4 regions of the Peribacillus sp. 05N428 genome follow, and region 1 is predicted to be linked to each of the others. Evidence: riboswitches for the same ligand, from Rfam matches in the RefSeq annotation. Region 1 holds a riboswitch; each other region holds the start of a gene.
What was found. A riboswitch is a leader RNA that binds a small molecule or an ion and turns the genes downstream of it on or off. The one in region 1 is predicted to bind S-adenosylmethionine.

Region 1 (7,876 bases):
TTCTGCCTTTGCGCGGTGAAGGGACCTGGCAGGATTATGTTAAAACATCAGCGGAGCTGGCAATCGTCATTCCGGATTCGATTGAAGACCATATAGCAGCGCAATTATATATAAACCCGATAACTGCATGGCTTATCTGTACTGAAGTATTAACTTTGAAACCGGATGATGTATTACTCGTAAATGCTTGCGGATCTTCCATTGGCCGTATACTCGCCCAGTTATCCAAGATTCTTGGATTTAAGCTGATTGCTGTAACGAGAAACGATAAGTATACGGAAGAACTGCTTGAACTTGGTGCGTCATATGTGATCGATACATCCCGATCATCATTGCATGATACAGTGATGGAAATGACGAATGGTCGCGGTGCGAAAGCGGCCATAGATTCAGTGGGCGGCATCGATGGTTCAGAACTAGCTTTTTGTGTACGGCCTAAGGGCATCTTATTAACGATTGGCCTTTTATCAGGACAGTCTGTGAATTGGGCGGAAATTTCACAAAGGACAAAAGTGGATGTTAGAATGTTTCATCTTCGGCATTGGAATCAGCAGGCTTCCGTTCGAACTTGGCATGAAACATTTAACCTTTTGATGGGGTTCATTGCAGATGAAAAGTTGAAGTTCATGATGCCGGATTCCCACTACAGCCTTCAAGATGTTCAAGAAGCGATTATTGTCACGAGCAATAAAGGGAAGATATTTTTAAGCAGCTGATTTCGCAAAGGATAACTACTTAATTGAAGGAAGCATTCATCTTGGTGCTCTTCCAATAGGTTCCTAAGGTAAAGTGAAATGGCCCCTGATAATATGGAATTACTTGATTACCTGTAAGGTGCTAGTTTAGAATGCGGAATAGGACATGTTGATACTGATACAACTTTGGAGGAAATACTTATGAAAACAATATATGTGAATGCTACATTTTTTACGATGGACAAGGAAAACCAAATCATTGAAAACGGCATGATGATTGTACAAGATCATACCATATCCTACATCGGCCAGCATGATGAACAACAATTGGCAGATGCAGATCAAGTGGTCAACCTTGGCGGGAAATGGATCATGCCAGGCCTTGTGAATGCCCATTCGCATATTGTAATGACCCTTTTACGCGGTATCGGGGACGATATGCTGCTGAAGCCATGGCTTGAAACGAAAATATGGCCGATCGAAAGCCAGTTTACAACGGAAATCGCCTCTGTAAGTTCACAGCTAGGCATTATGGAAATGATGAAATCAGGAACCACGACATTTTCGGATATGTTCAATCCTAATGGAATAGATGCAGGTGCTGTCATGGAGACGATAGGCGAAACAGGAATGCGCGGAGCCTTTTCCTATACGATCTTCAGCTTGGGTATCGAAAAAGACCAGAAAGCGAACCTCATGGGGGCTGAGCAGTTTTCAAAAAACTATAAAGCATTTGCCGATGGCCGCCTGACTACCATGGTCGCACCGCATAGCCCATATGCCTGCACACCTGAAGCAATCATGGAAAGTGCACGAATTGCAAAAGAGAATGATTTGATGGTGCACATCCACGTATCGGAAACGGACTTTGAAATCCTCGACATCGAAAAACGTTACGGATCCCGTCCTGTCGAGCACCTTCGCCGTCTAGGCCTGTTCGATCAGCCTACCGTCATGGCACATGGAGTGGTCCTTAATGATGAAGAGCGGGCGATCCTAAAACAGCATGATGTTCGCGTTGCCCATAATCCAATCAGTAACCTGAAGCTCGGATCTGGGATAGCAGATGTTGTCAGCCTTCTTGATGCAGGCATTAAAGTGGGAGTGGCAACAGATGGCGTCGCCTCCAATAATAACTTCGATATGTTCGAAGAAATGAGGACAGCCGCATTACTGCAAAAAGGAATGTATAAGGATGCCACAAAATTCCCTGCACAAACAGCACTCGCCATGGCCACAAGAATGGGTGCCGAAGCGATAGGCATGGGTCACACAGGATCACTGGAAGCTGGTAAAAAAGCAGATTTCATCACCATTTACCCATATAACAAAGAACACCTGCAGCCACTGAGTGAAGCCTATTCGCACCTGCTTTATGCAGCACGCGGAAATGACGTATGTGATGTTTACATCGATGGCAAAATGGTCGTGAAAGATGGCCGCTGCTTAACGATCGATGAAGAAAAAGTAATCGCCGAAACCAATCGTCTGCAAGGAACCCTATCACGATAACACTGATGGGAGAACAACCGGATGCCCAAAGAAAGGAGCTGCCATTTGCAGCTCCTTTTTTTTATGGGTTGCGGGAGTAAATATTTAGAGGTAAAAAAGGAATGGCCGCTAGTATTGTGGAATAAATGGTTTACTTAGAAATCTGTTGTGAGTCCAGTTACGAAGTAAGCCAGCTAAAAATAGTAATATAATGGGGACGGCAAAAACGGTTAAAAACGAGAAAATGCCGCTGACCGCAAGATGAGCCAACTGCTAATCAGCAAGCAGCTGGATAAAAAAACTTAAATCGCATGGTTCATGAATTACTGAAAATCTACGTATTAATTATTCACGATTTTCCTATTTCGTTTCTTCGAGGGAAATGGTTGAAAAAGGAGGACAAGATGAATGGACAGGGAATCTTAATTATTAAAAGAGCATTTGTATCAGCTGGAGGAGAAATTGTTAAAATCTGAAGTTCGTACATCTCCAGAAGTGCTTTCATCCTTATTGAAAGATGATTTCTTTGAGTTCGGCAGTTCGGGTAACATATGGTCAAAAAGCGATTTTATGGGGCAAGAGGGAGCCGGAGCGGTGAACATGACATTAAGTCAATTTGAGATGCATCCATTGTCTGATGATACCGTGCTAACTACATACCGGATTTTTGATGAAGATAAGCTGGAACATACCTTAAGAAGTTCAATCTGGAAATGTGCGAATGGAAGATGGCAAATGTTTTTTCATCAAGGTACAAAAACAAAAGGGCTCCTTTAAGCTTTTTTTTTATGAAAAAGAAAGTTTTTAAATTTTGAAAGGTACATGAGTTTTCCTAGCATGAAAACTATTTCACTAAAATGATAGGGGTGGATGAAGTTGATCTTTCGGACCATTGATACGGACAAAGATAAAGATACTATCATTAATTTCCGGAAAGATTCCTTTGTTGTAAGTTTTGGAACTGATGCTGGTTTTGGAGATGAACATGCCTATCTGCAACGAATGGAAGAAAGGGTCCGCAAATTTCCGGATGGACAGGTGATCATTGAAAAGGACCAAGAACCGATTGGACAAATGGAACTTCAAATTCGGGAGTATGAAGGAACTGAAATTGGCTATGTGAATCTATTTTATCTTATTCCCGAATACCGCAGTAAAGGCCTTGGCAAGGAATTGGTTCGCTACGCAGAAAACTTTTTCAGGCAATTTAATGTAACCGAATATCATCTAAGGGTTTCTCCGGATAATCAAAGGGCGATTTCTTTATATACGAATTCAGGCATGGTGAAGATAAGGGAAGAAAATGAAAAATACCCTGTATGGAGAATGAGTAAATCATTATATTAATATAATTAAAAAGTATCGATTCACTATACTGTGAAACTATTTATAGCGATGAAAAATATGGTTGACTTTAGCGAAATTAGAATATATAGTGAAGGACATAATTAAATATAACGTTAATTCTTATCAAGAGATGTGGAGGGACTTGGCCCTATGATACCTCGGCAGCGGGTTTTTACTTTTGTAAAAATACTGTGCTAATTCCAACGGACGAAAGTTTGAAAGATAAGAAGGAGCTTTTCTTAGATAATTAATTTAAGAGTTTACTCTTTTTTATGTCTAAAAGAGGCCTCTTCTGTCTGATGACGGAAGAGGCCTCTTTTGTTTATTCAAAATGTATATGGTTATTTGGAGAATTGGTGCAGTTACTCGTGAATTTTGCAGTTTTACTCGTGAATTTCGAAAATTTAACCCTATCATTATGAAGCGTTGCAAAGCTCTTCTCTCTGGATAAGGAATTCGTACAAATAAACAGCATGGGGGGAGATTGGATGATTGAGTTTCAAGGTGTTAAAAAGGTTTATCAAACAAAGAAACAGACTGTCGAGGCTTTGAAGGGCATTGATTTGACAGTGGAAAAGGGGGATATATTCGGGGTAGTCGGTTATAGCGGGGCCGGAAAGAGTACGTTGATCAGGTTGGTCAATTTGCTTGAACATCCTTCAGATGGTTCGGTGGTTGTTGGGGGCAAGGATTTAACCAAATTAAGCCCGAAGGAATTACGGGCAGAAAAGAAAAAAATCGGGATGATCTTTCAGCATTTCAACTTACTAAACTCAAAAACTGTTTTTGATAATATTGCCATGCCGCTGGTTTTATCGGGAACTCCAGCTAAGGAAATCAAAGAACGTGTAGGCGAGCTATTGGAGTTCGTTGGCTTATCGAGCAAAGCAAAGAGTTATCCGGAACAATTATCCGGCGGGCAAAAGCAGCGGATCGGCATTGCGAGGGCGTTGGCTACGAATCCATCGATCTTATTGTGTGATGAAGCTACGTCGGCATTGGATCCACAAACAACGAGTGCAGTTCTGCAGCTCTTAAAAAAAATTAATAAAGAATACAATATCACCATTTTGCTAATCACTCATGAGATGTCTGTCATTCGGGAAATTTGCAATAAGGTAGCGGTCATGGAGGGCGGCTGCGTTGTTGAACAAGGTTCGGTTTTCGAAGTTTTTGCCAAGCCGCAAACGGATATTGCAAAAAACTTCGTGAGAACGGTCATACATGACGAAATTCCACAAAGTTTCTTAAAAAGCATAGGGTCCCATATCCCGATTATTTGGAAAATTAATTTTATTGGAACTACTTCGGGTACTCCTTTACTTTCAACCATCTCGAAGAAATATGATGTTCATTTAAGTGTCTTATCAGCCAATATTTCTGAAATCCAGGAAACTCCTTTCGGGAATTTGATCATCGAAGTGACGGGGAGCAAAAATGAGGTCGACAAGGCTTATCAATATATTAAAGATGAGGGGATTCTCGTCCAGGAGGTGCAAGTATAAATGGGTAATACGCTTTGGGGAATGGAAATAACGGCAGAGCAGCTGTCGACAGCTTTCGGTGACACACTTTATATGGTAGCCATCTCATTGATATTTTCCGGATTGATCGGGCTTCCGCTCGGTATCCTGCTTGTCATTACAAGAAAGGGTCACATCCTGGAGAATAAATGGATTTTTAATGTATTGAACCCGATCATCAATATCCTGCGGTCCGTTCCTTTCATCATCTTGCTTGTAGCACTCATTCCGTTTACAAGAATGATTGTCGGCAGTGCGATCGGAACGAATGCGGCCATTGTTCCGCTTATCTTTTACGCGGCTCCTTATATTGCCCGGCTTGTGGAAAACTCACTGTTGGAAGTGGACAAAGGGATCATCGAGGCAGCTCAGGCGATGGGGGCGACAACATGGCAAATCATTTACCACTTTTTGATTCCCGAGGGACTTAGCTCGTTGATCCTGACATTTACAACAGCGACAATCGGGCTTGTTGGATCTACGGCGATGGCAGGTGCCGTCGGTGCAGGCGGGGTCGGGGATTTAGCCTTGGCTTACGGTTATCAAAGGTTCGATACGATGACGATGATTGTCACAGTAGCGGCACTCGTGATCATCGTTCAATTATTGCAATCCACCGGGAATTTTGTTTCAAGAAAAATCAGAAGAAGATAAAACTAACAGGAGGCAGGAAAAATGAAAAAAATCTTATTAACGATCATGGTATTGGCATTGGCCATCGTGGCTTCAGCATGCGGGAATGAAGAGGGTGCATCAGGGAGTTCGGGTGATGTGAAAACAGTGAAAGTCGGTGTCAGCAGCGGGGATACGAGAACATGGGAATACATTGTCGACTTGGCGAAAGAGGACGGACTTAATATCGAACTGGTCACTTTCAATGATTATATCCAACCGAACCTTGCGTTAAGCGAAGGTGAAATTGATGCCAATTCATTCCAGACCGTCGCCTATTTCGATGAATTCGTTCAAGATCAAAATCTGAAATTGGAGGCCATCGGGTCGACTGTCATTGCACCTATGGGCCTTTATTCGAAAAAACATAAAAGTCTCAAAGATCTTCCGGATGGTGCTACGGTAGCCGTTCCGAATGAAGCAACAAACTTTGGCCGTGCACTGCTCCTGCTTCAGGAAGCTGGATTGATTACATTGAAAGAAGAATTCAATGGATCGGGATCATTGGAAATCATTAAGGAAAATCCGAAAAACTTGAAAATCCAGCCTGTTGCTGCCGGCAATACACCGCGTCTATTGGATGATGCCGATGCTTCAGCCATCAATAATAACTTTGCCGTCGAAGCAGGCCTTACATTAAAAGATTCTTTATTCCATGAAAGTAAAACGGCGAAACCATATATTAATATCATTGCAGTTAAAAAGGGTAATGCCGATCGTCCTGAGCTGCAAAAATTAGTGGAGCTTTATCAATCGAAAGAAGTGGAAGCGTTCATTGAAAAAACGTTTAAAGGAAACACCATTCCTGCCTATGTTTCTGTAGATGAATTAGTGAATTACCAGGATGCTTGGACAAAACCAGCTAATGAAAAGTAATGGATGGATTCAAGAAAAAGGGGAGATTAAGACATGGCGAGAGAATCAGTGCTGAAGCAGCATAAGCAAATCATTGAAGATCATATCGACCTTCATTCCGAATTATATATCGAAACGAGCCAAGCCATTCATGCTAAACCTGAAATTGGAAATCAAGAGTTCTTCGCTTCGGATACATTAACCGGAATACTTCAAAATGAAGGATTTGAAGTGACCCGCAATATTGCCGGGCATGAAACAGGGTTCATCGCCAAAAAAACCTCTTCAAAGAAAGGACCTACAATTGCCTTTTTAGCCGAGTATGATGCATTGCCGGGTTTAGGCCATGCTTGCGGCCATAATATCATCGGCACAACGAGTGTGGCGGCAGGCATTTCCCTGGCTCAAGTGCTGGAGGAAACGGGCGGAGAGGTGATCGTTTTCGGAACACCGGCTGAAGAGGGCGGGCCGAATGGAAGTGCAAAAGGAAGCTTTGTGAAGCACGGTCTATTTGATGGGGTGGATGCGGCCATCCTTATCCATCCTGCAGGAAAAACGGGGGTAACAAGTCCGTTTTTGGCTGTCGACCCCCTTGATTTTCATTTTTACGGGAAGTCTGCACATGCAGCAGCTGCACCTGAAGAAGGCGTGAATGCACTTGACGGGGTGATTCAGCTGTTCAATGGCATTAATGCTTTGCGTCAGCAGCTCCCGGCCGAGGTCAAAATTCACGGAATCATCACCAATGGCGGGGAAGCGCCTAACATCATTCCTGAATATGCTTCCGCCAGATTTTACATTAGAGCAACAACGTGGAAACTTTGCCAAGAAGTATCCAATAAAATACGTGCTGTTGCTGAAGGGGCGGCACTTGCCACAGGAAGCACGGTTAAAGTGGAACGTTTCCAAAATGAAGTACTCGATTTTGTCATCAATCCAGTTCTGGATGGACTGCTAAAAGAAGAACTGACTCAATTAGGGGAAGCGGTGGCTCCTCGAAAAGAGAGTGGCTTTGGCTCGACGGATGCAGGTAATGTAAGCCATGCAGTGCCGACAGCACATCCTTATATAAAAATTGGACATGATGAGTTGATTGCCCATACGAATGAATTCCGCGACTGTGCCAAATCTCCTGCTGGAGACAAAGCCATCCTGACCGGAGCAAAAGCTCTAGCACTTACGGGGTATAAATTGCTTTCGGATAAAGACCTGTTAGATCAAGTGAAAGCGGCATTTCATGAAGCGAAGCAAACGGAAAAATTTTGAGTAGCAGCCATTATTTTTTCGATTCTT
Region 2 (7,876 bases), on a different contig from region 1:
AGTCCTGTCGTGCCAAGGTTGCTGGAAAACTGGCTCAAAATCGCAGACGGGGAGCTTTCGCTGTTTGCGGCGGCATCCACGTTGTCCTGGAATGAAATCTTCCCGGATACGGTCAATGCGCTGGTCATTCAGGATGCAGAGAGCCTGCTTTCGAAATCGCCTAAATTGGGAGGCGGACTGGAAGCGGGAGAGAAACTGTTCAATTCCATTATCCAGTGGGCTGAAGATAATGATTTAAGGGTTGGCAATAAGCTTAAATGGATGGTGGAGGGGCTTAAGGATACCAGGAATTTCAATCTCCTTCTTGCAGGAAGTACAGGAAATGGCAAGACATCCTTTATTCAGTCAATCGTTGGCGAGAGCATTGCTGCTGAGGACCATTCTTCCCTAGTCAGTGTCAAAGACGGGGATGATTTGGAAATCCTTGAAATTACCGATACAGATAGCAAAGTTGTCGAGGAGCTAACTGATTTGGATGAAACACGCCGTCAGCGCGGGACTATTGTCGATGTGACAATCATCAGTGACTACCTAAGAAATAATCATCTGCGGTTATTGGATACACCGGGGTTCAATGGGGAACAAAGCGTGGAATCCGATTTCCAAGGCTATTTACATGGCAGTGATGGCCTGATGTTCGTTCTTGACGCCCGGGCTCCTTTCACCGGCAGCGAAAGGGATCTGTTATTGGAAATTCAAATGATGGCTCCGAAACTGCCGATCCATTTCCTATTAAATAAAATGGATACGATATACAGTGATCAGGTCGCAGTCCGGATGGAAGACGAAACATGGGATAAAGTGAATGCATATTTCCCGAATGCGAAAGTGTTCGCTTTCTCCAAACATTATGACAGCAGGCAGCAATTGAAGGACCTTTCAGCCTTCCTTCAATCGAATTATCAAGATGATAATTGGAAGGAAAGAAGATCTGAAAAAATCCTGGCATTCATTCGTAAAACTTTATCTTATCTATTAGAAAAACGGGCAGCCAATGAGCGGAAATGCGAGCATTCCATCTCTTGGAATGAGCAGATGGAAGTCAAACTGAATGGAGCGGTCAATCAACTGGCTGATCTGGAAAAAGAAAAAAGTGAAAATATCATAAGGTCGTATCGTTCGCTTAAGGACGAAGTGAAAAGTCAGCTTTATTCAAAAATTCCTGAATTACTGAGGGATTGCTCTAAATCGTTAACGGAAAGCAGTGATTTCAGTCAGGTCCATGTACAGTTAAACCAGGAAATGAATGAGCGGATTCAAAACTTCATTTCTGACAAGATCATGCCTCAATATTACCGTTCTCTTCAAGACTGGATTGCCAGTTCCCAAATGGAGTTCTCACAAAGCCAGCAGTTCATGGATGAGATGAGTGCCGGATTCAATGAATTATACAAAGAAGAACGGATTACACTGGCAGGTGACTTCAGGGTATTGGATGACTGGCGCCGTGATGCCGACCGGATGACAAGCAGTATCCGCATCGAAAACGTTAATATCCTTTTGCGCAGGACTCCATCACAATTGCTGCTTAAAGGAGCAGGGAAGCTATTTGGGGCGATACCGCAAAATAAGGCCAATATGTACAATCGTTACAAGAAATACCTGGAAAGTGAAGATTACCTGGATGTTGCCGAAATGATCACGGAACGTTTCCTAACCCAATTTGGATTGTTTGAAAAATCACTGGATCGGGACATCTCACTTTTCTATCGCAGTTCATTTGCCTTACTTCAAAAAACGATAGAGCAGACGCAGACTGAAATAAAAGACTACCAGGCTGCATTGGAGCATATGAAAGAAAATCCTGAGGTTTACCGTGATCCGATCACGTTGTTCGAAGTGAAATTAAGGCAGTTGGAGAGGCTTGAAAAAATCGAGAAAAAGCGTCTAGCCCAGCTTCAAAGAAAATAAAAATAACGGGAAACATTTCAAATATTCAAAAATCTATTGACTTTACGACTATATCCCTATAAAGTGATAATTACGAAAACGTAACACAATATATCTCTTATCAAGAGTGGCGGAGGGACTGGCCCTAAGATGCCCAGCAACCGTTCCATTAGGAATTGGTGCTAAATCCTGCAAAACAGAAATGTTTTGACAGATAAGAGAGGGACAAGTCTGCAAAACAGCCGATTAAACCTCTCTATATTAGAGAGGTTTTTATTTTGGGATTTACACCGACTTAACTGATAAGACTAATGAGAAAACATGGAGGGAAACAAGATGAGAAGGTCTATTAAAGGGATATTCATTTCTGCCATCGCTTCGGCTTTGCTTTTAACGGGTTGCACTGCAGGGCAGAGTTCCACAGAATCGAAGAAAGAAGAAAAAGTATCATTTGAAAATGTCCCGGAGAGATTTGCTGATGGCGATGGAGCCAAAATCAAGGTGATCCGTAAAATTGGCGGTGATGATCATACTGCCCAATACCTGGCGGGGGCGAAAGAAGAAGGAGAAGCACTGGGGTTTCAAGTCGATACGTACACAGCCAATGGTGATACGGCTAAATTCCATGATGCGATAGCACAGGCTTTGGAGGAAGATTACGACGGCTATATCATTTCACATGGTGATGATGCTGCAACTGTAAATGACGTTCAGAAGTTGGTTGATGCAGGTAAAAGCGTTGTCACATTCGATTCAATAAGCGATCTATCTAAAATAGAGGGCGTGACATTAACTTCACAAGATGATGAAGCGCTGGCAACACTGGCTTTCGATAAACTGATAAAAGAACAGAAAGGTGAAGCGGCAATTGCATATCTTTGGGTGGATGGTTTTCCTCCAATGGTAAGAAGAAATGCAGTATATCAGGAAAAATTAAAAGAAAATCCTGGGATTAAAGAAGTCGAAAGATTCGGAGTGGCATCCGCTGATACTTCGGTGCAGACACAAAATGCTGTAGCCGCAATGCTGAATAAATACCCTAAAGGTAAATTGGATGCCATTTTCGCAACATGGGATGCCTTTGCTATCGGTGCAGCCCGGGCGATTAAAGAAGCGGGCCGCGATGAAGTAAAGATATATGGAATTGATGTTTCGAACGCAGATCTCCAGGAGATCCAATCGGCTGATAGCTCATGGTCCTACACGGCAGCAGTCGATCCCAAGTTGATCGGTGCAGTGAATATGAGGATATTGGCTAAAAAATTAGCTGGCGAAGAAACGCCGCAAACATATGATTTGGAGGCATCACTTATTTCGCAAAAGCAAATCCAAGCTTCAAAAGAAGCGGTAAACATGGCAAACCTGTCTGATATTGTCGATGGCTGGGGGGTATCGACGGAATTTGAAGAAGATTGGATGAAGGTTTTGAAAGATCATTATAAAAAATAAAAAGAGACACTCTCTTTCCAGCGAAGGGAGTGTCTGTTCTATAAGGGGGAATGGACATGGGCAAGCAACTAGAAATGAAGAAGATTTCGATTGAATTTCCGGGGGTGAAGGCGCTGAGTGATGTTGATTTTTCCGTACAATCAGGAACAGCCCACGCATTGGTCGGTGCAAACGGAGCAGGGAAATCGACGTTAATGAAAGTTTTATCGGGAGCCCATGTTCATTATTCAGGTGACATTTTTATTGATGGGATGAAGTGGGATATCCGCTCGCCAAAAGCTGCTCAGGGACAGGGCATTCAAATAGTTTATCAGGAAGTGGATACCGCCCTCATCCCTTATTTAACAGTTGGGGAAAATGTAATGTTGAATGATATGGTCCAAAACATGGGAAAAAAACAAAGGGTACAATGGAAAGAACTGCACAACAAAGCCACTTCTATTCTTGAAGATATGAAAATTCATGTCCCTTCGAAAAAGCTGGTTAGAGACCTTACCTTGGCTGAAAAACAGATGGTCCTGATAGCAAGAGCCGTTTCGACAGAATGCAAATTCCTGATTCTCGACGAGCCAACTGCTCCGTTAAGTCATACGGAGACGACGGAACTTTTTCGAATTGTAAATGAGTTAAAGCAAAAAGGCGTGGCAATCATTTTCATTTCACATCGTCTGCCTGAGATTTTTGAAATCTGTGAGGAAATTACGATCATGAGGAATGGGGAGCGTGTCACTTGTCGAAAAATCGAGGACATAACCCGTACCGAAGTGGTAGAGAACATGCTCGGGAAAACCATGGATGAACAGTTTCCTGAAGTGAATGCTTCGATTGGAGACGTAATTCTGGAAGTGAACGGATTGTCAGATGCCGAGAAAGTTAAGAATGTCAGTTTGAATATTAAAGCAGGAGAGATAATCGGCTTGGCTGGGTTGGTCGGGGCTGGGAAAACGGAGCTGTGTAAAACCCTTTTCGGTCATACGTCCATCACAGCGGGTGAAGTCATCCTGAATGGTCGAAAGCTTTCTCTGAAATCACCGCATGAAGCAGTAAAAAGCGGGCTGGCACTTGTACCTGAGGAACGCAGGAAAGAAGGGGTCCTTGTACAGGAATCAGTCTCGGCAAACTTGACTGCAGCCAGTCTCGGCAAATTCTGCAAAACATTCAGTGTCGTCGATCGTAAGGCGGAAAAGGAAAAGGCGAAGGAAATAATCGCAATTCTCGGCATTAAAACTCCTTCAGGGGAAGTGAAGGTCGAAAACCTATCCGGTGGTAACCAGCAAAAAGTTGCCATTGGAAAATGGCTTATGGCAGATGCGGATGTATACATATTCGATGAACCAACGAAAGGGGTCGATGTCGGAGCCAAGAAGGATATATTCGAATTGATTGCAAAGCTTGCAAGGAATGGAAAAGCGATCATTTATGCATCCTCCGAGGTTTCCGAAATCATTGGCATTACGAACCGGACCTATGTGTTATATGACGGGAGCACTGTCATCGAATTAGAAACAAGCAAAACGAATGAAGAAGAACTACTATTCTATTCAACAGGAGGTAAATAGGATGAGCATACCCATTCCTGTTACACAGACAGCGAAAGCGAAGAAAAAGGTGGAACTATTCGACTTTTTCTATAAATACGGCACAATATTGACGATTATCATTCTGATTGGAATTTTCGCCGTATCCAATCCATCTTTCATCCAAACGTCTAACCTGATAAACATCCTGCGTTCCATTTCAATCGTGACCATTATTGCGATCGGCATTACGATATCACTGACCGTGGATGGCTTCGACCTTTCCGTGGGCTCCGTCGCATCATTGGCCAATGCCATCGTCATCTCGATGTTTGTCTGGTTTTCCCAGGATACATTCATCGCCATATTAGCTGCGGTCGGTGCCTCACTTTTCGTAGGGGCTTTGAATTCATTCATGATCGTTAAATTAAGAATTCCCGACATGCTGATGACATTGGCTACCATGTTCATTATTCAGGGAATTGCCCTTACTTATACAAAAGGGGCCACGGTTTCGCAAAATATGGTCATGCCCGACGGGACATTCGCAACAGGACTGATCAGCCCGTTTTTCGCCAAAATTGGCCAAGTACCATGGATAATCCTGATCATGGCCGTCATTGTGATAGCGACCCATATCTTTTTGACTTATACGAAGCACGGTCGTTATATGTACATTATTGGGGGGAATAAGGAAGCAGCGAGACTTTCCGGGATATCGGTTAATAAATACAAAATACTTGCCTATCTGATTTCAGCTCTATTTGCTGCAATCGGGGGAATTGTCCTTGCTTCAAGGGTCATGACATCGGAAATCAATTCAGGATCCCCCTATTTAATGGATGCCGTTGCAGCAGCCTTCATTGGTTCCTCCGTTTTAGGAGCGGGAAAACCGAATGCCTTTGGAACCTTCATCGGTGCAGTCCTGATCGGAATCCTTCAAAATGGGCTGATCATGATGTCCGTTCCGTATTACGCGATGGATATCGTCAAAGGAACAGTGCTGGCCCTTGCGCTCGCGGTAACCTATTACAAGCAAAAACAGTAAAATGTATTCGTTGCGTTACTCTACAAAAATCCAAAAAAAATCCTGTTGTAATGCAACAGGATTTTTCCTTTTTAAAAAGGGATGGGTTAAGGAGATCGTCATCATTTTACTTACGCTAAAATGGTGGCAGGAGCACTTTTTGAACCCTCATTGTTGGAGTATAAAGATTGACCGCAATTGTAATTTTTATAGGAACCTTATTTACCTTTTAATAAGATTGATAATGATCTATTGTAAAGTATGAACATTCATATCATATACTTATCTAAAGGAGAGTGTAGACTTATGCGCGAAACCTGTGTTCCGGCAGGTGTGAAACCGAATGAAACTGGCTTTGGATATACGCTGTCCTTGATAGGCGGCAAATATAAAATGATCATAATGTATTGGCTGTCTGAAAATAAGGTCATGCGTCATAATCAGCTGAAGCGAAGTATCGGTACCATTTCCTTTAAAACGCTAAGCATCATGTTAAAAGAGTTGGAGGCAGACGGCCTTATCATACGCAAGGAATTTCCCCAAATACCTCCAAAAGTAGAATATTCATTATCTGAACGTGGTCTATCTCTCATCCCATTGTTAAATATGATGTGCGAGTGGGGAGAGAAAAACAGTTTGCCAGTTCAGGAGACTAAACAGCAGTAGGTGTAGCTATTTTGATTAAATCAAAAGAAGTATTTCCCTGACAAGGAAATACTTCTTTAATGAACTGCCTATTAAAGGTTATCGACAAAATTCAAATAATCTTGTGCGCTTTTTTCCAATTCGCTCACGGATGGCTCATTTTCAGCACCATAAAACGCAAAGAATGAACGATAATCTGCATTGCAGTAAAGGAAGGTAGTTTCAAAGGGAGATAATAAATGTTCAAGTGTATAGCGATATCTTCCTTCTTCACTATAATCCTCTTTGTTAATTCCGGCAGATACAGCTAAAGCAGCTTTGCGATTCTTTAATTTATCCCCTCCATTTGAACCATAAGCCCAACCATAAGTAAAAACATCGTCAAGCCATCTTTTTAGGAGAGGCGGACAATTAAACCAATAAAAAGGGAACTGTAAAACAAGATTACTATGCGATTCGATTAATTGCTGTTCTTTTTCCGCATTAATGTTTCCGTCAGGGTAAACCTTATACAATTCGTGTACTGTATACTTTTCCGGATATTTCCTTAGCGCTTCTACCCATCGCTTATTTATGAGGGATGTTTCTAGACTGGGGTGTGCTACGATAACAAGAGTTTTCAAAGATTTCTCCTCCTTAATTATTATTTATTTTAAGTATAAATTGCACTCTGCAAGTACGTAAGTATGCACTTTTAGTATAGGTACTTACCTAAAGGAGAGTGTTAAATCAGGTATAACTAAAAAAACAATCTGTAAATTCCAATATGAGGAAGATGTTAATAAGGGAAACTTAAAAGGTCAGATAGACCCGCTCATCCTGTCACTTTTACATAGGAGGGATATGTACGGCTTTGAATTAGCCAAAAATTGTTCGTGAAGAAAATATTACAGACTTACATCAGTGGGTGAAGAAGGCTTTAAACAAAAGCGCCTGGAATGGGAATTTGTAAGAGATGTGATTGATTCCTTTTTAGATTGGGGGAAATAAGGAAGCGGCTAGACTTTCCGGGATATCAGTTAATATCTATCTATTTCAGCTTTATTTGCTGCAATCGGGGGAATTGTCCTTGCTTTAAGGGGCATGAAATCGGAAATCAATTCAGGATTCCGCTATTAATACCGTCGCGGCAGCCTTCATTGGGTTCCTCCGTTTTAGGAGCGGGAAAACCGAATGCCTTTGAAACCTTCATCGGTGCAGTCCTGATCGGAATCCTTCAAAATGGGCTGATCATGGATGTCCGTTCCGTATTATGCGATGGATATCGTCAAAGGAACAGTTCTTGCCCTTGCGCTCGCGCTCGCGGTAACCTACTACAAGCTAGCTAAAACACTAAAGTTTTACGAAA
Region 3 (7,876 bases), on a different contig from region 1:
ATCGGCCCAGCCGTTCCGCGGGTTATTTCTTCTGCTTTATCTTCATTTAGTGCATGAACCTCTCCATTTTCATCAATACCTGGTTCGGTTGGATCACTATAAACCGAGATGCTTGAAATATATGTATAATGTTTAACTTGATTAAGCAACCTGCAAGATTTCGATACAGTTCGAGGGATAAAGCCTGATGTATCAATTACTGCATCCCACTGTCTTCCTTTAAGCATTTCAAGATCCCCGTCGCGGTCCCCTTTTAACTGTTCTATTTCGGGGAAAACATAAGGGTCATTTCCACGATTAAAAAGTGTGACATCATGCCCCTTCTCTATTGCAGCTTTTGCTAAATATCGGCCTAAAAACCGTGTACCACCCAATATTAAAATGTTCATAAGATCTCCTCCTCTTTAACGATATTCCATAAAGCATACGCAATACCCTTTCCTGAAATTAATAATACTTGCAACTTTTCTTTGGTTTTCCCTTCTCGGAAAAACTAAAGATATCCTAATCTTTTGAACTTTATTCTTTTTCGCTATAATGATAGGGAAAGGGAGAAAGAAGGTGGAACCGATGCTTGAAAATCTTAAACAAAAATTCCCGAACGCTCTTACCAATAGAAAGGATACTGATGATATTTCTAATTATGTTTGGTTCGAAGACTTCAGAAGTATACTTGGCATTCCCCGTTCAGAAATCACAGCAGAAGAAATCCGTTTATTGGAACTGCTTTTTGTTCCTTCCATAAACCCAAATGACCTCAATGCACATCCAGGCTCATCATGGAAAATTTTTTTATCCGAACCGAATGCACCATTGCCTTTAACGAGCTGGGAGAATGTTCGATTCCTTCATTTCAAGTTGACTCATGCTGATTTTTCCAACTCCGATTTTGAAGGGGCCTTCCTCGCTTTCGTTCCATCTGACGCAGCTATTATTTGGGAAAATGAAACGTCAGGCGTCTTAATTGAACCGGACAAGGATGAACCATTATCAAATAAAGAACTGATCGCCATTACTTCCACACTTGAAAGTGACTTTTATGTAAAGACCCGTATGTTCACCGGGCGCTTTCACCCTGTAGATCAAGACCTTCGCCATCACTGGACTCAGGAGAAAAAGTGTTTTGAAGTGGCACAGGTGCATCTGCCGGATATAAAAGTGACTGATTTGGCAGACATCATCCCATACTCATTAATAAATGATCCATCCTTTAAGAATGCAAATTGGTTTATCAATGAAATTCTTGGCAAGACCAAGCAGGATACTGAGCTTATCAAAACGGTTAAAACGTATATCGAATGTAACTCCAATGCCACATTTGCCGCCAAACAGCTTTATATACATCGGAACAGCTTACAATACCGAATCGATAAATTCTCTGAAAAAACTGGTCTCGATATTAGAAACTTCCGTCATGCCCTTACTGCATACTTGATACTTTTACTGAATGATTAATTTCCAATGTAAGCACTTTTTTGTGCAATATGCCCATACTTTTTTCAAAACCTATAGCTTAGACTATAGCTAATTGGTACAAGTAATCTAAGAGTTTAAAAGGGGGATTTTTCATGGCAGAGTTAGTGTTAGATCATATATTCAAGATTTATGATAAAAAGGTGACGGCTGTTAAAGACTTCAACCTTCGTGTTGCCGATAAGGAATTCATCGTTTTTGTGGGACCTTCAGGTTGCGGTAAATCAACGACATTAAGGATGATTGCCGGACTGGAAGACATTTCCCAAGGGGATTTATACATAGACGGCAAGCGAGTCAATGATGTCCCCCCTAAAGATCGCGATATTGCGATGGTTTTCCAGAACTATGCCTTATATCCTCATATGTCTGTATTTGACAATATGGCATTCGGATTAAAGCTCAGGAAAACGCCAAAAGCTGAAATCAAGCAAAGAGTAAATGAAGCGGCAAGGATTCTCGGACTTGAAGAGCTGCTAAACAGGAAACCTAAAGCGCTTTCAGGTGGTCAGCGCCAGCGTGTTGCACTTGGCCGTGCAATTGTAAGGGACGCAAAAGTTTTCTTGATGGATGAGCCATTATCCAATCTCGACGCAAAACTGCGGGTTCAAATGCGCGCGGAAATAGCTAAACTGCATAAACGGCTCGACACCACAACGATATATGTCACACATGACCAAACAGAGGCAATGACCATGGCGACACGTCTTGTTGTAATGAAAGATGGTATCATCCAACAGGTCGGTGCTCCAAAGGATGTTTATGAGAAACCAATAAACGTGTTTGTCGGCGGCTTTATCGGATCGCCTGCCATGAACTTCTTTACCGGAACATTAAAAGAAGGCACAATCAAAATAGGCGAACAAACGCTTGAAATACCTGAATTTAAGATGAAAATGCTACGTGATCAAGGATATGTCGGAAAAGAAGTAATCCTTGGCATCCGTCCGGAAGATTTCCATAATGAAGGAGCTTATTTCACGGAGTCCCCTAACACTACATTCACGACCCAAATTGATGTAGCCGAACTCATGGGCGCGGAGATCATGCTCTACTCCACTTTAGAGGGGCAGGACTTCGTTGCAAGGGTCGATGCCAATAACATTATCCAGGCAGGCGAAAAGATCGAACTTGCGCTCGACATGAATAAAGCGCACTTTTTTGATAAAGGGACAGAACATCGCATTTTAGTTGAAGAAGATGAACAGATGCAGGAAAGCATGAAGTTATCTGCCAATTAAACATGAAAAGACCCATTCATTATGGGTCTTTTTACGTTTATTAAAATAAAGGGCGATTCATTCCTGGACCAATACCACTTCATCATGTCCGCATTCAGGGCATTTCATGAGATGGGGGCATTGCCCTTTTTGAAGGGATTGAGGGTATCCGTCGTTTTCTTTAAGTATGTCGATATCCATATAAGCACTGTAATCATCAGCATAATCCATGAATTTCCCTTTATCCTCAAGTTCACTGCCGCATTCCGGGCAATCTACATGAATTTTTCTTAGACCGTTGCAAAGCGGGCATATAGACATTGTTTTTCCTCCTGTTCCAGATACTTATGATTTCAGTATTTGTCGATTCCAGTATTTTAACACATGGAAACACCCTCCCTAATGCTAGAGGGAGGGTACTTCCATCCAATTATTTATTAACCATGTTAGCAGGATCGACCCATGCTTTGAATTCATCTTCCGTAAGGAACTCCAGTTTCAATGCCGCTTCTTTTAACGTGGAGTTGTCCTTGAAGGCAGTTTTGGCAATCTTGGCTGCTTTTTCATAACCGATATGCGGGTTCAATGCTGTTACCAGCATAAGGGAACGCTCTACATTTTCTTTAATCTTATCTTCATTTGCAGTGATGCCAACCGCACAATTATCGTTGAAGGAATGAATGCCTTCCGTCAATAATTTGACCGTTTGCAGGAAGTTATAGATGATGACTGGTTTGAACACATTCAATTCAAAGTTACCTTGGCTTGCTGCAAAGCCAATTGTAGCATCGTTACCCACGATTTGTGTCGCAATCATGGTAAGCGCTTCACTTTGGGTCGGATTGACTTTACCTGGCATGATGGAGCTGCCCGGCTCGTTTTCCGGAATGGCAATTTCTCCGATTCCGCTTCTCGGTCCGCTTGCAAGCCATCTGACATCGTTCGCAATTTTCATTAAATCCGCCGCCAATGCTTTCAAAGCACCGTGTGCGTAGACGATTTCGTTATGGCTAGTCAATGCATGGAACTTATTATCAGATGTGACAAAAGGATATCCTGTATCCGCTGCAATTTGTTTGGCAGAAAGTCCCGGGAATTCTTTCTTTGTATTGATTCCGGTTCCTACAGCCGTTCCGCCTAAAGCAAGGTTCAATAGTTTTTGGCTGCTTTCCTCAATCATCGCCAAATCTTTATCGAGCATCGCTTTCCAACCGGAAATTTCTTGTCCTAATGTTAAGGGTGTAGCATCTTGAAGATGTGTCCGGCCGATTTTCACGACATCCCAAAATTCTTTTTCTTTTGTATCGAATGTATCACGAAGTGCTTTGATGGCAGGAACCAATTTTTCAGCGACTTCCATAAAGGCTGCAATATGCATGGCAGTCGGGAAAGTATCATTTGAGCTTTGTGCCTTGTTAACATCATCATTCGGGTGAAGGATTTCCGATTCACCATTTTCTTTTAACCATTCATTCCCTTTGTTCGCGACCACTTCATTCACATTCATATTACTTTGCGTACCGCTTCCCGTTTGCCAAACTACAAGCGGGAAATGTTCATCAAGCGTACCTTCAAGGATTTCGCCGCAAATCTTGACGATGGCGTTCTTTTTAACTTCGGAAAGATCACCAAGATCAAAGTTCACCTTTGCAGCAGCTTGTTTAACGTATGCAAATGCACGAACCAATTCAATCGGCATTTTTTCGTTACCGATTTTGAAATTGTTACGGCTTCTCTCAGTTTGTGCTCCCCAATATTTATCAGCAGGAACTTTCACTTCACCCATCGTATCTCGTTCGATTCTGTATTCCATGTGTTCTCCTCCTAAGTTTGCACTATTCATTGAAGAATTTTTGCATATGAAATGAATAATGTCGGATTATTCTTTCTCTCCATACATTGTACAAACTTTATTATTTTAAAGCAAAAATATCCCGCTGACCCTTTCCATATTTCTGAAAAATCCTAGGCCATTCATATTTAGATGAAAATTTGGATATTCTTTTTTGACACATAAAGTGTAGGCACCGCTAGGCTTCAATTGACCTGGCCATGAACACCAACACATCATCACTCCCAAAATGTCCTTGACAGTATTTTGTATATATAGTAAATTCAAAAGAAATTGAATAATCTAAACTCTTATCGAGAGAGGTAGAGGGAATGGCCCGATGACACCTCAGCAACCTTCATTTGTTTCAAACCAATGAAAAGGTGCTAATTCCACAAGTTTATGAACTTGGAAGATAAGAAGAATGACTCGTCACTACTTAATCAAAGTCTTCTTCTTAAAGAAGACTTTTTTTTATTTTATTTAACTCAAAGGAGCAGTGAAAACCATGTATAAACCTGAAACATATCTTGCTCAATTAGGAAATCGCAGTGAAACGGCGACAGGAACAGTCAATCCGCCGGTATACTTTTCAACAGCTTTTCGCCACGAAGGAATCGGTCAATCGACGGGATTCGACTACACAAGGACAGGTAACCCTACCCGCCAGCTATTGGAGCGATCCATCGCCGATCTGGAAAAAGGAGACCAAGGCTATGCCTGCAGTTCAGGAATGGCCGCCATCTCCACTATACTCGCCCTTTTTAAATCTGGTGATGCGTGGATTGTCAGTGAAGATCTTTATGGCGGTACATATCGGCTGTTAGAACAAGGTTTTAAAAAATGGGGATTGCAGTGTGACTATGTAAACACTTGTTGTTTGGAGGATATCGAAAAAGCCATCACTCCTCACACGAAAGCCATCTTCATCGAAACTCCCACTAACCCTCTTATGCAGCAAACGGATATTAGCGCCGTTGCCGCATTGGCTAAACGATATAATTTATTGCTAATCGTTGATAACACTTTTTACACGCCTCTTATTCAACAACCCATCTTGCTTGGAGCGGATATTGTGATCCACAGTGCAACCAAGTATCTCGGTGGTCATAATGATGTGCTCGCCGGACTGATCGTTGCTAGCGGCGCTGAGTTATGTGATGCACTGGCCTTCCATCATAATGGCACTGGAGCTGTCTTGAGCCCATTTGATTCTTGGCTGTTGATGCGCGGAATGAAAACCCTGGCATTGCGGATGGAGCGTCATGAAAAGAATGCCAAGATACTTGTAGATTACTTATCGGAGCATGATTGTGTTACGGACGTATTGTATCCAGGCCGAGGCGGCATGATTTCTTTCCGCATCATTGATGAAGCGGCGGTCAACCCATTTTTACAATCGCTCTCATTAATTTCCTTTGCAGAAAGCCTTGGAGGGGTCGAAAGCTTCATCACCTATCCTGCCACACAAACACATGCCGATATACCGCTTGAAGTCAGAATGGCAAACGGGGTTTGTAATCGATTGCTCCGCTTCTCCGTTGGCATCGAAGATAGCGACGATTTGATTGGTGACTTGCAGCAAGCATTCGCACATGTAAAAAGGGAGGCACTACGATGACAGATCATGATTTTAGCTTTGAAACGAAATTACTTCATAATCAACATAAATTCGATCCGGTAACGGGCGGTGTGAGCGTCCCCATTCAGCATGCATCGACTTTCCATCAATCCGATATCGATCAATTCGGCAAATATGACTACAGCAGAAGCGGGAACCCAACTCGCGAGGCACTTGAAGATATCATTGCCGATCTAGAGGAAGGCACTCACGGCTTTGCCTTTTCATCAGGTATGGCTGCCATTTCAACAGCCTTCCTCCTATTGTCTGCCGGAGACCATATCGTCATTTCCGAAGATGTGTATGGCGGAACGTTCAGGATGGTCACAAGCGTATTGAACCGTTTCAATATTGAGCATACCTTCGTTGACATGACGGACCTTGAAAGTGTCAAAGCGGCGGTTCAGCCAAATACCAGGGCCATATACATTGAAACGCCTTCAAATCCGTTACTTAAAGTGACCGATATTCAAGCTGTATGTGATATCGCAAAAAAAGCTGGTGCCTTAAGTTTTGTTGATAATACATTCTTGACGCCCGCATTGCAAAAACCGCTGAATCTGGGCGCTGATGTTGTCCTTCATAGCGCGACGAAGTTTTTATCCGGCCATAGTGATGTGGTAGCTGGGCTTGCGGTCGTGAAAGATCCGGAATTGGCGGCAAGACTCGGTTCGCTTCAAAACTCCTTTGGAGCGGTCCTTGGTGTCCAGGATGCGTGGCTCGTAATGAGAGGCTTGAAAACCTTGTCAGTTAGAATGGAACATTCACAAAAAGGGGCAGAAAAGATTGCAGCCTACTTAAAGGAGCAGCCCTTGGTGAAAAAAGTGTATTATCCCGGCCTAGCCGATCATCCACAGCACGCCATCCAGAAAGGCCAGTCACTCGGAGCGGGGGCGGTCCTTTCATTTGAATTGGAAAGTGAGGAAATCTTCCGTTCCTTCGTGAACACTGTCGAGCTCCCTGTTTTTGCCGTAAGCCTGGGAGCGGTAGAATCCATATTATCCTACCCGGCCAAAATGTCCCATGCGGCCATGCCTGCTGATGAAAGGGAAAAGCGAGGCATCACGAATAGCTTGCTCCGCCTCTCTGTCGGACTGGAAAATCCGGACGATTTAATCAAGGACTTCGAAGCTGCCCTCGTCAATATTGCCAAAGGGGAAGCAATTGCTGCAAAATGATTAAAGTAATGGGTGCCTCATATTTTATGGGCACCTTTTTTATTCCATCAATAAAAGAAGACCATCGATTTCCCGATGGCCTGACTCTCATTTCTTCATATTATATTTATCCAGGAAGCGATCCACCCGTCCGCCTTTTTCAGCAAACTTCTGCTTTCCTGTATAATAAGGGTGCGTATCCGAGCTGATTTCCACTTTTAATAAGGGATATGTTTGGCCGTCTTCCCAAACGATCGTTTCATTGGACGTCTTAGTGGAGCCTGTCAAAAATTTATACCCACTGTTGGTATCCATGAATACCACTTGTTGATAATCGGGATGAATTTCTTGTTTCACTATTATCACCTCATCGTCAGTATAGGTATATCTTAAACGTAATGATTACTATTATCAATCATTATGCTTGAAGGTACCAAAAGTCGGTACCTTCATTATATTTTAATCTAGATGATCCACCCTTATTCAATTGTGTTCAGCCAGCCATGCCTTTATGCGGACCTGCCTGCAGTTCATACATTTGATAGTACTTCCCTTTCAGTTCCATTAATTCCTC
Region 4 (7,876 bases), on a different contig from region 1:
AAACCGGACTGGTGACTTAATGTCGCGGTTGACCAATGATGTCAATTTACTGCAGCAGCTCATCTCTTCGAGCATGCTTCAAGTGTTGACTGACACGGTGACCTTCATTGCCGTAGCGGTATATATGCTTTTCATTAACTGGAAGCTTACCATTGTCCTTCTAATTACATTCCCTTTCATGTTCTATATCACAAGGGTATTCGGGAAACGCATCAGGATGTCATTTATGTCTGTGCAAAGTTCCGCAGGAGATGTCAGCAACCAGTTACAGGATTCGATTTCAGGAATGCGGCTCATTCAATCTTTTACAAATGAAGAATTCGAATCAAGACGGTTTGCGGAGCGTAATCAGGAAAATATGACTGCAAACCTTAAGTCCGTTCGGCTGCGTTCCATGTTCGGGCCGATTATTGATTTATTGAACAATATCGGTCTTGTAGCAGTCATTGTGTTCGGTGCTTGGCAAGTGATGGAAGGTGAATTCACAATAGGATTAATCGTGGCCTTTCTAGCCTATTTGAGGTTGCTGCAGAGTCCCGTTCGCAATTTTAGCCGGGTAATCAGCATTGTCCAGCAATCAGCCGCCGCCTTTGAGCGGATAACTGAAATATTGGAAACCCAACCTGAAATAAGTGACAAGGGAAATGCCATAGAACTCCCTGCCATAAAAAAGAAAATTGAGTTTAAAAGTGTTGATTTTGCTTATGATGAGACTGTTCCTGTTCTCGGCAATCTAAATCTGACCATGAAAGCTGGTCAAGTAACCGCTTTGGTCGGCTCCTCCGGCGCAAAGAAAATCGACCATCACGAGCCTACTGATCCGATTTTATGATCCGCAAAATGGAACGATTAAAATGGATGGACATAATATCAAAGATGTGTCACTGAAATCATTACGGGGACAAATGGGAATTGTTTCTCAGGATATCATTCTATTCAATGGTTCTATCCGTGATAACATCGTATATGGCAAACTTAATGCTACAGATGATGAAATCATCGAATCCGCCAAAGCTGCAAATGCGCATGACTTTATCAGTGCCTTTCCTGATGGTTATGATTCTCAGATCGGGGAGCGCGGAGTCAAGCTTTCAGGCGGACAAAAACAGCGCATTGCCATTGCCAGGGCACTTTTGAAAAATCCGCAAATCATCATTCTCGATGAAGCAACGGCGGCCTTGGATACAGAATCTGAACATTTGATCCAGCAAGCCTTGTCACGTTTAATGAAAAAACGGACTTCAATAGTCATTGCACATCGTTTATCGACCATTCATGACGCCGATCAAATCATCGTTATGGAAAAAGGGCAGGTTCTTGAAAAAGGAACACATGACCAGTTAATGCAAAACAACGGCCGATACAAGCAGCTCCATGACTTACAGTTCCCTCAACTAAGCGATATCAACTACCTAGCAACTTAGCAGGCAAACATGCACAGAAAGCCTTTCTGTGCATGTTTGGTTTCATTTGAAGTCATAACTTTCCAAAACCCGATTCGCAATGAGCTGATACCCTTTTTCATTCGGATGTAACTTATCACTGAAATACTTTGTTTTCTTTTCATCTTCAAAAAGATCATTTGTAGGAATGAATAACATCCGTTCACCTTTATCGGCTAATCCCTTTATTGACTCGTTATAATCGCGAATGTGCTTTTCAAGTTTTTGATTGTCTTTAATTGGGTTATATAGTCCTACTACCAGAATATCCGCTTTATCGTTTGCCTCTATCAGTGTTGATGTAATTTTTTTCAGATGGTTGATATATTCCCGTTTACCCTCATTGATTTTTCGGTCACTTATTTTCTCCAAGTTCCCGCCATTACTATTGATCAAGTCATTCGTTCCAATAAAAACAATGAAAGTATCGGCTTCATCAAGTTTCGTTTTAATGCGGTAATCATCTAGCTGTTTCATCACCCCATCCGTTTCCTGGCCTTTAATACCGTAATTCCAAAAACTCACTTTTTGCTCCGATTGCGGATTATTCAATTCATCCTCAAGGCCATCTATATATCCTTCCCCGTCCTTATCCCCTTTTCCATAGGTTAATGAATCTCCAAAAGCCATGACCCTTTGCACATCTTCCGACTCCGAGGCCTGAAATTCATATGCAGCAAAACATATAACCAGTACGATAATCAATATACCTGCCAATTTTTTCATTTGGTTCTCCTCTTGTCTTTTTACTAGAAGTATTTAATCTTTTTCATACCCAAAAAATCTGCAGTACTAACATAAAAAAGAATTGTCAGATAAAGAATAAAGAGTGTATGATAATATAAAACTTTCAATGGAAACGGGATTACCCTTCATTCTGGAGATTGAATAAATGATAGTTAGGAGTTTAAATCATGGAAGAACACATAGAGTTTAGAGAGGCAGAACTATCTGATCTACCCAGAATTGTTGAAATATATAATTCGACAATTGCTTCAAGAATGGTCACGGCAGATACGGAACCTGTATCCGTCCAATCGAGGGTTAAATGGTTTGAGGAACATCATTCAGAAAGTAGACCGCTATATATCATTACTATAGAAGGGAAAACCGCTGGATGGATGAGCTTTCAATCCTTTTATGGCCGACCGGCATATAATTCCACTGCCGAAATCAGTATTTACATTGATGATTATTTCCGGGGAAAAGGAATTGGACAAATTTCGATTCGAAAGGCAATTGAATTGAGTCCAAAATTAGGCGTTAAGACTTTATTGGGTTTCATTTTCGCCCATAATACACCAAGCCTTAAGCTTTTTTCCAAATTCGGGTTTGAAGAATGGGCACATTTACCTCAAGTTGCCGAGATGGATGGCATTGAGCGGGATTTGATCATTCTAGGTAAACGTGTCGATATTTAATATATAATTCTTTAGAGCTATTGCCTTGAGCAGTAGCTTTTTCAGATTAATACAGGTCGAATTGCTAATTTAAAAATACCTATATGCTTCTTGAAGGGAAAAATATTCAGAATCTCTTTTACTTGCTAACGTATTCAATAGCGTATCCAATTCTTGACTGGCTTGTACAGTCAGCAGACTTGTTAAGCCGTAAATCGCTCCCAACTTTATCATTTCCTGTCTCTTCTCTTCTACTTTTTCTATAGTTACCTTACGGCAAGGCATCATAGTCACCTCCCATTTATTCAATATTTTTACACTTTCATCATAATGAAACCACTAGTTAAAATCAACTATTTTTCAGAAATTAAATGTGTTATTTTATAGGTCAAATGTGACAAAACACCTATTTTGTTATTTAATTATGTATAATTTGTGTCGTTTTCTAATAAACGCAAAAAAAGCATCCACTAGTGTAGACTGCGAATGCTTACATCATATCCCTTATCCAAAAATCCAAATATTGTATTCCGTTTACTATGTCATCCATTCAGAAGGTGACTCGTTATTAGGTCTATTTATAACAATCTTATATTCATCTTCAAGTACTTTTAATGGGGCATCATAAAGGTGCCTTTCATCAGAGGTTTTGTATACTCCATTGGCCAATAGCTCTTCAATGAGTTTTGCCTTCCTCTGTTCAATCCTCTTAAATAATTCTGCCATGTAAATGGCTCCTTTCCCAGTCGTCCTAGTGCCTGCTTCTAGTTAGCTAAACTTTATCAACTTGTTTGATTTCACCAAATTATATATACCTTTTCTAGTATGTCACTAAACGTTATTTCCCAAAAATAAAAGCCCCTTCTAATTTAAGAAGAGGCTGACAGTGTCCGTACGGCTCTTCTTATCTTCCAAGCATATGCTTGTTGGATTTAGCACAGTTCCCTAAACGGGTCCGCTGCCGAGGTTTCTTAGGGCCAAGTCCCTCCACCTCTCTGGATAAGAATTCGATATATAATGATGTAGAAATGATTCTAACCTAATAATCTTCAAAAGTCAATTACCTGGTTCTCCCTTTTTTCCTGGACATAAAGTGATTCCTCTTTCAAATACGGGTTGCATTTTCTTGTCTTTCTGATATGATGTCAGTAATTACATACAATTCACACCACTAGGGGAGTCTTTTTTAAGACTGAGATGGAATTAGTTCCGGACCCTTTGAACCTGAACCGGCTCATACCGGCGGAGGGAAGTGGATGATATCGTCCATTTTACAGACTATATCCATCTACCCCGTTCCGTATTCAGGAACGGGGTTTTTTATTCAACAAAAGGAGCCATTCTATAGGAGGATGAACAATGGAGAATACAAAATTAGAAACATTCAGTGATAGACTGCATGCACGGGCAAAAGAGATTTGGAAAAGGAACCATTCACATCCCTTTGTCCAGGCAATTGGAAACGGTACACTTCCTGAAAAGAAATTTGCCTATTACCTGAAGCAGGACTATGTCTATCTCATGGATTATTCCAAGCTCTTTGCTTTAGGTGTCATCAAAGCCCATAACATCGAAACCATGGCAAAATTTGCGAGCATTTTAAATGAAACCCTTCAAGTGGAAATGGATATTCATCGGCATTATGCTTCCGAATTCGGGATCAGCTCCAAGGAATTGGAAAGTACAGAACCTACTCCAACCACTCTAGCCTATACAGGTTACATGCTAAATGCAGCTCAGCATGGGACTTTGGCAGACTTGATCGCCTGTCTCCTGCCCTGCGCTTGGGATTATTATGAAATCGGTTTGCTATTAAAAGAACAAAATGGAGCAGCACTGGAAAACAATCGCTACGCAGATTGGATAAGGTCCTATTCATCTCCTGAATTCGGGGAAGCACACAAGTGGCTGATCACTTTGTTGGAAGAATTGACGGAAGGCATGCCTGAAAAGGAACTTCTTAGATTAGAAAAGCACTTTTTGGTTACTTCCCGATATGAATATTTATTCTGGGACATGGTTCAAAATGAGCAGGATTGGCCTCTGTAGGTGGTTGACATGAGGATGAATCCTATCAAGAAACTGACATTGACAGCCATGATCACGGCTTTAACGACGCTGACCAGTTCATTTATTTTCATCCCTGCAGGATTTGCAAAAATCTTTCCTATTCAACATCTGGCAAATGTCCTGACGGCGGTTCTATTGGGGCCTACATATGCTGTGACACAAGCTTTTTTAGTTTCCATCATTAGAAACATGTCTGGTACCGGTTCAATTTTCGCCTTTCCCGGCAGCATGATTGGTGCACTTTTGGCCGCCATCCTTTATCGAAAAACACAAAGCTTAAAATTCGCCTGTTTAGGGGAAGTGATCGGGACCGGCATTCTCGGTTCCCTGGCCTGTTATCCGCTTGCAACCCTCCTATTGGGAGAAAAAGCTGCTCTTTTTGGTTTTTTACCGGCTTTTATGTTCAGTTCATTCGCAGGGGCGATTTTAGCTTTCATATTACTTAAAATACTGCTAAAAAATAATTATATGAAGGGGTTTTTTTATGAAAACAGCATTAACGATCGCAGGCTCTGATTCAGGGGGCGGTGCTGGAATACAAGCGGATTTAAAAACATTTTCTGCACATGGTGTATTTGGAATGTCTGCCATCACAGCCGTAACCGCCCAAAACACAATGGAAGTCCGTTCTGTACAGCCCATTGAAACAGCTATCATATCGGATCAAATTGCAGCTATCTTTGAAGATATTCCTGTCGATGCAGTAAAAATAGGCATGCTTGGATCTAAAGAAATCGTGGAAACGGTCGCTGCGTCCCTTAAAACCTTCATGCCTGCCATCGTTATCCTTGACCCTGTCATGATTTCCAAAAGCGGCCACCATTTGCTCGACGAAAAGGCCGTCTCTGCCTTAAAAACGGAATTGCTTCCGCTTGCAACTCTTGTAACACCCAATGTACCAGAAGCGGAAGTACTTACTGGCTTCCCGATTCGGACGAAACAAGATTTCTACAGGGCATGCATTTCGATACAAGAAATGGGTCCCAAAGCCGTTTTACTTAAAGGCGGCCATGCAGCAGGAAATCCAAATGATCTTTTTTATGATGGTACTGACTTCCACTGGATCAAGGGAGAGCGCATTCATACCAAAAACACTCATGGTACGGGCTGCACCCTATCATCCGCCATTACATCTAACCTGGCAAATGGACTGCCATTGCAAGTCTCGATCGAACAAGCCAAGACCTATATTTCCGAAGCGATAAGCAATAGCTTTTCAATCGGTAAAGGTCATGGACCTGTCCATCATTTTCATTCATATTCAAAAAAAGAACGGAGTGACTTGTTATGAAGATTTCTTCAGCCGATTTATTTATGAAGGTAAGAGAAAGGAAACCACTCGTTCACCAAATCACAAACTTTGTTACGGTCAATGACTGTGCAAATGCCACCCTTGCCATCGGAGGTTCACCAGTAATGACATCGAGCCCAAGAGAAGTGGCGGATATGGTCAAATTAGCAAATGCATTGGTCCTGAATTTCGGTACGATCGATGATAAAGCCTTGGAAGCAATGGAGATTGCCGGTAAAACGGCAAATGCCCTGGACATCCCGGTCATTTTGGACCCGGTGGGAGTTGGTGCCACCTCCTATCGTACAGAGCAAGTCAAAGAGCTCCTAAGTAAGGTTACTTTCCAAATCATTCGCGGAAATGCGAGTGAAATCCTGTCAATGATGGGTGGGGATACCGTTACACGCGGAGTGGATTCGGGGGAACTTGCGATTAGCAATGCCGAGCTGGCTGCACAAGCGGCAAATGAATTGAATAGCATCATCGTGGTCAGCGGAGCTAAGGATGCGGTCAGCGATGGAAAACATACGTCCATCATCGATAACGGGAACCTCCTTTTAACTAATGTTACAGGTACCGGATGCATGTCCACTGCTCTTATCGGAACTTTTTCCGGAGTCACCGATGATTTCTATTCTGCCGCAATTGCCGGTATATCAACAATGAGCATATCAGGGGAACTGGCAGCCTCAACCCTTCAAAAGGATGAAGGAACAGGTACTTTCCGTGTGCGATTAATCGATGCCATATCAAGAATGGATAAGGAAATCTGGATGCATGAGGTGAAACTAAGTGAAGAAGTCGCAAATTGATTTAAGCCTGTATTTAGTTACGGAAGAGTCCATAGCAATAGAAGAATTGACCAAAATCATTGCAGAATCGGTTTCAGGAGGAGTCTCGATCGTACAACTTAGAGAGAAAAACAATTCCTCCCTCTCCTTTTATAAAAAAGCATCTGCATTAAAACAGTTATTGAATGAGCTTTCCATTCCCCTTATCATCAATGACCGGGTGGATATAGCACTTGCGGTTGGAGCGGACGGAATTCATATTGGACAAGATGACCTCCCACTGCCTGTCGTCAAAAAAATGGTTCCTGAAGATATGATTGTCGGTGTATCTGTCTCCACTCTTGAAGAAGCTCTCGAAGCCGAACGAAATGGAGCCGATTATATCGGAGTAGGTTCCGTTTTCCCCACCAAGACCAAACAAGATGCAACCCTAATGGCACTTGAGGATCTGGGGGGAATTTGCCGCGGCGTATCCATTCCCGCAGTAGCCATCGGGGGTATCACTGCCGATAACATTTCCGCTCTTTCTGATAGCGGACTATCAGGTACCGCAGTCGTATCGGCCATCATGAATGCAAATAATCCGAAGACTGCCTCCGAATCCCTTTTAAAAATAATAAAAGACTTTAAATAACAAAAGGATGGAGACTGCATGCAGTCCCCATCCTTTGTTTATGTCAAAACGGTATTCTTTGTTTCCTTCCCAAAAGCCACGGCAACTGCCCCCACTAAAATAGCAATTGTAAAAATGGTGAAAATCGATGAAATCGGTGTGTCTGCGGCAACTAGATACCCTACAAGCAAAGGTCCCAGAACACCGCCAATTCTCCCGATCCCTGCAGCTAACCCAGCCCCTGTACCGCGAACGGATGTTGGATACTG

Region 2: linked by a shared signal. The riboswitch ahead of AC1DIV_RS12145 (sugar ABC transporter substrate-binding protein) and the one ahead of AC1DIV_RS20635 (methionine ABC transporter ATP-binding protein) in region 1 are both predicted to bind S-adenosylmethionine.
Region 3: linked by a shared signal. The riboswitch ahead of AC1DIV_RS13500 (methionine biosynthesis PLP-dependent protein) and the one ahead of AC1DIV_RS20635 (methionine ABC transporter ATP-binding protein) in region 1 are both predicted to bind S-adenosylmethionine.
Region 4: linked by a shared signal. The riboswitch ahead of AC1DIV_RS19220 (Fur-regulated basic protein FbpA) and the one ahead of AC1DIV_RS20635 (methionine ABC transporter ATP-binding protein) in region 1 are both predicted to bind S-adenosylmethionine.

Annotation. Positions count from the first base shown of each region.
Region 1 is NZ_JBFTMS010000026.1:11,293-19,168, reverse strand. Features, by position in the region: gene AC1DIV_RS20655 (zinc-dependent alcohol dehydrogenase family protein) at 1-716, shown strand, start outside; gene AC1DIV_RS20650 (amidohydrolase family protein) at 897-2,207, shown strand; gene AC1DIV_RS20645 (nuclear transport factor 2 family protein) at 2,628-2,963, shown strand; gene AC1DIV_RS20640 (GNAT family N-acetyltransferase) at 3,057-3,533, shown strand; SAM riboswitch class I at 3,651-3,762, shown strand; gene AC1DIV_RS20635 (methionine ABC transporter ATP-binding protein) at 4,022-5,038, shown strand; gene AC1DIV_RS20630 (methionine ABC transporter permease) at 5,060-5,710, shown strand; gene AC1DIV_RS20625 (MetQ/NlpA family ABC transporter substrate-binding protein) at 5,732-6,604, shown strand; gene AC1DIV_RS20620 (M20 family metallopeptidase) at 6,638-7,849, shown strand.
Region 2 is NZ_JBFTMS010000010.1:98,731-106,606, forward strand. Features, by position in the region: gene AC1DIV_RS12140 (GTP-binding protein) at 1-1,911, shown strand, start outside; SAM riboswitch class I at 2,006-2,111, shown strand; gene AC1DIV_RS12145 (sugar ABC transporter substrate-binding protein) at 2,227-3,339, shown strand; gene AC1DIV_RS12150 (sugar ABC transporter ATP-binding protein) at 3,396-4,898, shown strand; gene AC1DIV_RS12155 (ABC transporter permease) at 4,900-5,904, shown strand; gene AC1DIV_RS12160 (winged helix-turn-helix transcriptional regulator) at 6,190-6,549, shown strand; gene AC1DIV_RS12165 (NAD(P)H-dependent oxidoreductase) at 6,621-7,151, opposite strand; partial or broken gene AC1DIV_RS12170 (ABC transporter permease) at 7,505-7,848, shown strand.
Region 3 is NZ_JBFTMS010000012.1:45,504-53,379, forward strand. Features, by position in the region: gene AC1DIV_RS13475 (NAD-dependent epimerase/dehydratase family protein) at 1-389, opposite strand, end outside; gene AC1DIV_RS13480 (PucR family transcriptional regulator) at 571-1,455, shown strand; gene AC1DIV_RS13485 (ABC transporter ATP-binding protein) at 1,569-2,714, shown strand; gene AC1DIV_RS13490 (hypothetical protein) at 2,772-3,014, opposite strand; gene fumC (class II fumarate hydratase) at 3,124-4,506, opposite strand; SAM riboswitch class I at 4,833-4,946, shown strand; gene AC1DIV_RS13500 (methionine biosynthesis PLP-dependent protein) at 5,033-6,145, shown strand; gene metC (cystathionine beta-lyase) at 6,142-7,323, shown strand; gene AC1DIV_RS13510 (type B 50S ribosomal protein L31) at 7,411-7,659, opposite strand; gene AC1DIV_RS13515 (ABC transporter ATP-binding protein) at 7,796-7,876, opposite strand, start outside.
Region 4 is NZ_JBFTMS010000023.1:10,123-17,998, reverse strand. Features, by position in the region: gene AC1DIV_RS19245 (ABC transporter ATP-binding protein) at 1-832, shown strand, start outside; gene AC1DIV_RS19240 (ABC transporter ATP-binding protein) at 855-1,424, shown strand; gene AC1DIV_RS19235 (DUF459 domain-containing protein) at 1,467-2,168, opposite strand; gene AC1DIV_RS19230 (GNAT family N-acetyltransferase) at 2,357-2,863, shown strand; gene AC1DIV_RS19225 (aspartyl-phosphate phosphatase Spo0E family protein) at 2,933-3,130, opposite strand; gene AC1DIV_RS19220 (Fur-regulated basic protein FbpA) at 3,380-3,568, opposite strand; SAM riboswitch class I at 3,744-3,848, opposite strand; TPP riboswitch at 4,006-4,110, shown strand; gene tenA (thiaminase II) at 4,202-4,891, shown strand; gene thiW (energy coupling factor transporter S component ThiW) at 4,907-5,428, shown strand; gene thiD (bifunctional hydroxymethylpyrimidine kinase/phosphomethylpyrimidine kinase) at 5,397-6,203, shown strand; gene thiM (hydroxyethylthiazole kinase) at 6,200-7,015, shown strand; gene thiE (thiamine phosphate synthase) at 6,996-7,628, shown strand; gene AC1DIV_RS19190 (MFS transporter) at 7,667-7,876, opposite strand, start outside.